DNA from 2 places in the Janthinobacterium sp. CG_23.3 genome. Region 1 is predicted to be linked to the other one. Evidence: riboswitches for the same ligand, from Rfam matches in the RefSeq annotation. Region 1 holds a riboswitch; the other holds the start of a gene.
What was found. Region 1 has a riboswitch for cobalamin ahead of ACFDR9_RS01360 (TonB-dependent receptor plug domain-containing protein). Riboswitches for the same ligand answer to the same signal wherever they lie in the genome.
Positions count from the first base shown of each region.

Region 1 (2,391 bases):
CGACACCAGCAGGTCGGTGATGCGGTTGTGGAAATACACGGCGCCCAATTGCGTGGTGCCGTCGTCGAAATGCAGGCCGACTTCGGCGTTGCGGCCTTTTTCCGGCTGGTTCGACGCGAGTCCGAAGCCCGGGTAGTACAGCTCGTTGAAGGTCGGCGCGCGGAAGCTGGTGCCGAAACTGGCGTTGGCGCGCAGCGCCGCGTTGATGCGGTAGCCGTAGCCGAGGGCGCCGGTGGTGGTCGAACCGTACTGCGTGCTGTCGTCGCCGCGCACGCTGACGCTGGCCAGATGGCGTTCGCGTTTCAGACTGTACGAGGCCGCCACCGACTTGGTGCTGCGCTGGTTGCTCAGCTCCTTCGGCGAATTCGACTCGACCTCTTCCTTGCGGTGCTCGAACAGGATTTGCAGCGTGTCGGCGCCGATCTTGAAATTGTTCTGCAAGGTAACGTCGGTCTGGACGGTGTCGAGCTGGGCCTTGCCGCCGGCCCTCGCGCTGGCGTCTGTGCCGGCCTTGTCGCGCGCCTCGGCGACCTGGAACTGGATCGTCCAGTTCGGCAGGATCTGATTCTTGGTGAAGACGGCGAGGTTGCCCAGTTTCTGGTGCGTGCGCGCGTCGTAGGCGCCGGTGCCGTTGTCGTATTGGCTGTCGAGCCGGCTTTGCAGGAACAGCAGGCCGATGTCGTGGCCCTTCGCCAGTTCCAGGCCGAATTGGCCGGTGGCGCTTTCCTTGTCGTAGCCGTCCTTGTCCGGGTTGTACGAGTAATTGCCCTTGTTGGTGGCCGAGAAGCCGTCCGATTTCTCCTTGCCGACGGTGAGCGCGTAGCTGAAGCTGTGCTCGCCGCCGCTGGCGCCGGCGACGCTGGCGTCGAACTGGCGGGTGGCGTCACTGCCAGCGCCGACGAAGGCGCCCACGTGCGGCGCGCGCTGGCCTTTTTTGGTGAAGATCTGGACCACGCCGCCGATGGCGTCGGCGCCGTACATCGTGCTCAGCGGACCGTAGACGATTTCGATGTGGTCGATCGCCGACAGCGGCAGCGCGCTCCAGTTGGCGGCGCCCGAGGTCGAGGAGCCGATGCGCACGCCGTCGACCAATACGATGTTCTGGTTGCTGTTTGCGCCGCGGATGAAGACCGAGGCGTTGGTGCCGGCGCCGCCGTTGCGTGCCACTTCCACGCCACGCTGTTTTTGCAGCAGGTCGACCACGGAAACGGCGCCGGAACGGGCGATTTGCTCGGCGCTGATCACCACGGTATCGCTGAGGACTTCGCTGGCCGGTTGCGCGCTGCGGCTCGCCGTGACGATCACTGCATCGATTTTTTCGGATGGGTTTTGTGCGAAGGCGCCGGGGGCGGCAATGGCTAGCGCCAGCGAGGTAATCGCCGCGTGGCGTGAAACAGGAGAAGTCATGACAATTTTCAGTAAGTGAGAAGCAACCAGCCGACGTCCCCGTTGGCCAGATTGAACAGAAGTGGGGGCGGGATACGGCGACCGAAGACGGCCGCTTTGGCCGATTCCTATCGCGGACATCCCGTCCCCACACTTCCACCTGTTCTGGCCGGTATCCGGGCTGACAAGTCAGACTGCCTCACCTTCCCATGCGACGCACAGTGGTTATCCGAGGCAGTTCGCCGCCCGAGGGCGACACTTGCTTACCGTTGCGGGGGCAGCACACGTTCGCTATGACAGCGGCATCGTGTTTCCCGTTTAACTGCGTCCATGGACATGGACGCGGGCACCAAAACCCGCACATTATACGGCTTCGCGCCGCGGCGGCAACCGCCCTGGCCGCCGCGAACCACCGCAAGCGGCGCAACAAACCCTAGGGTCAGGTCTAAGAATGGCGGTTTTATTGCCTTAAAAACCGCCATATCGAGACCTGACCCCAGGGTTGTTGCGCAATTTGGCGTTGACACGCCCGGGCCGCCCCCTCAGGAGTCGAGAACCAGGCACTGGCCGTAGCCGATCTGGTGCGGCGCGCAGGCGGCCTTCAGCGCCATCTCCTCCAATGACAGGCCGGCGTGGCGGGCCGCCAGCAGGCGCATGGTGCCGGCGTGGCACACCAGCAACGCGCCGGTGTACTGTTTGCGCAACAGCTGGTCGTGGAATGCGGCTACCCGGGCCGCCATCTGCAGCACGCTCTCGCCGCCGCCGGGCCGGTAGGCCGCCACGTCGGCGGCCCAGGCGTCGATGTCGGCGCGCGGAATGTCGTCCCAGCGGCGCATCTCCCACGCGCCGAAATCGATTTCGACCAGGCGGGCGTCGAACGCGAGCGAGGCGCAGGGCAGGGCGGCGGCCACCGCGGTGGCCAGCTCGGCGCAGCGGCGCAGCGGGCTGGAGAACAAGGGCAGGCCGGGCGGCAGGGTAGGGCCGAGTTCGGCCAGCACGCGCGCC
Region 1 covers NZ_JBJXIB010000002.1:2,514-4,904, reverse strand. The annotation lists gene ACFDR9_RS01360 (TonB-dependent receptor plug domain-containing protein) at 1-1,407, opposite strand, end outside; cobalamin riboswitch at 1,536-1,755, opposite strand; gene ACFDR9_RS01355 (histidine phosphatase family protein) at 1,929-2,391, opposite strand, start outside.

Region 2 (2,391 bases), on a different contig from region 1:
GTATGTCATTCTCGACATCTTCAGCCGCTACGTCGTCGGCTGGATGGTGGCCGAGCAGGAAACCGCCGAGCTGGCCGAGCAGCTCATTGCCGACAGCGCCGCCAAGGAATGCATCGCACCGGGAACGCTAACCTTGCATGCCGACCGGGGCAGCAGCATGCGCTCCAAGGCGGTGGCCACGCTGCTGTGCGACCTGGGCATCGCCAAGTCGCACAGCAGGCCTTACGTCTCCGACGACAACCCGTACTCGGAGGCGCAATTCAAAACCATGAAGTACCAGCCCGGCTTTCCGCCACGCTTTGGCTCGCTGGCCGACGCGCGCGCGCACTGTGTCCAGTTCTTCTCTTGGTACAACCGACAGCACCGCCATTCCGGCATCGGCATGATGACGCCTGAGAGCGTTCACACCGGCCGCGCCGCCGAAGTGCGCAAGCAACGACAAACCACTCTGGCAATCGCTTTCCAGCGCACGCCGAACCGCTTCAAACACCGCATGCCACAGCCGCAAAAATTGCCGACGTCGGCTTGGATCAACCCGCCACCAATGGAGAAAAAAGCTGCCTGAAATACGAGATTTAGACTCTCGCCGATTCAACCAGGTGTTTCAAAGTCATTGACACGCTCCGTACCCAGGGCTAGATTCGCTAGATTAGTGCGCAGCTGCTTAGACACCTTGTTGTCCTCGAACTGAATGTAGAGTCATCGTGCGGCTTTGCTTGCAAGTAGCGCGGTTTCCGTAGGTCGGGTTAGCGAACCACCGACGACTGCCACGGAAGTGCTTTCTCAACTAGTTTGACACATGCCTCGCCTTGGAACTCAGCGCGAGGAATTCCAGCGCCAGCGTCAGAAATATTGTGACAACTACACTTTTCTCCATGTAAAATGCGCCCCAATACGTGAATGGTGCCCTCCCGCTTGTCGGTTGGAGGGTGAAACGGGAAGCCGGTGACGCGCGAGATTTCCATCTCGCGCCAGTCCGGCGCAGCCCCCGCTGCTGTATGCCTGACGACTTTGATCGAACGCCACTGTGCATCGCACGGGAAGGCAGGACCAGGGAAGGATGACGGCAAGCCAGAAGACCGGCCAGTCACGATGCATGCGCAAAACCCGGGGTGTGGTTTTGCCTGTTATTTGTTCGTCTTTTTTTTCGTTTTGCCAACGCAATCGCACGCCGCAGCCGTGCGCGCGTCCGTTCGCCCTGCGCGCGCGGCGCGCGCCGGCGCGGCCGCGTGCGCCGTCGCGAACTCACCCCCGGGATTTCCCGGCAATTCACCACGTAGACGCCTCCATGACCCATTCCAGCCCAGCTTGTTCCACGCCCATCCGCCCCATCGCCACCGCCATCGCACTGCTGTGCGTGTCCGGCGCCTGGGCCCAGCAGACCGCGGTGATGCCGACCGTGACCGTACAAGGGGCTCTCGCGCATGAGGGAATGGGATTGCAACGCCAGAACGCCACGGCCAGCCGGCTGAGCCTGACGGCGCAGGAGCTGCCCGCCAGCGTCGAGTCGCTCAGCGCCGATACCATGCAGTCGCGCGGCGACCTGCAAGTCAAGGACGCCGTCACCCGCACCACGGGTCTGACCGATATCAGCTCGCCCGGCAACGGCGTAGCCTACTCGGCGCGCGGCTTCAGCGGCAACGGCGCCATCGCCCAGCTGGAAAACGGCCAGCGCCCGCAGGTGGCCTCGGGCACGGCGACCTATCCGTCCGATCCCTGGGGTTATGAATACATCGAAGTGCTGCGCGGCCCGAGTTCGGTTGTCTACGGCAGCGGCACCACCGGCGCCACCATCAACGCCGTGCGCAAGGCGCCGACGCGCGCCGCCTCGCTGGAGGCGATGGCCGGCATCGGTGGCGGCCGGGCGCTGCGAGGCGGCGTCGGCGCCACCGGCGCGCTGGGGGAGAACGGCGCGTTCCGCCTCGACGCCTACGCCGACCGCGGCGACGGCATGCTCGACCGGGGCCAGGCGCGCCACGGCAAAGTGCTCACCAGCCTGAGCTACGCCCTGACGCCCGAGCTGGACCTCGACATGCAGCTCGACCATCTCGAACAGAAACCGCAGCGCTACTTCGGCACGCCGCTGGTGAATGGCGGCATCGCGGGCGCGCTGCGCGGCCAAAACTACAACGTGGGCGACGCCGACATCGACTTCGTCGACGACAAGGCGGTGGCCCGTCTGACTTGGCGCGTGGCGCCGACGCTGACCATTAGCAACGAACTGGCCTATATGACAGCGCGCCGCAACTGGCGCAACGCCGAAAACTATGTTTACCACGCGGCGGCGGACGTGGTCGAGCGCAGCGACTACATCGCCATCCAGCACGACCAGGAACAGACCGGCAACCGCCTCGAGGCGCGCTGGGACGGCGGCGCCAACCGCGTCGCGGC
Region 2 covers NZ_JBJXIB010000008.1:462-2,852, forward strand. The annotation lists gene ACFDR9_RS04080 (IS3 family transposase) at 1-565, shown strand, start outside; cobalamin riboswitch at 885-1,103, shown strand; gene ACFDR9_RS04085 (TonB-dependent receptor) at 1,289-2,391, shown strand, end outside.
Region 2: it holds a riboswitch for cobalamin, as region 1 does, so the genes downstream of both, ACFDR9_RS04085 (TonB-dependent receptor) here and ACFDR9_RS01360 (TonB-dependent receptor plug domain-containing protein) in region 1, are expected to answer to the same signal.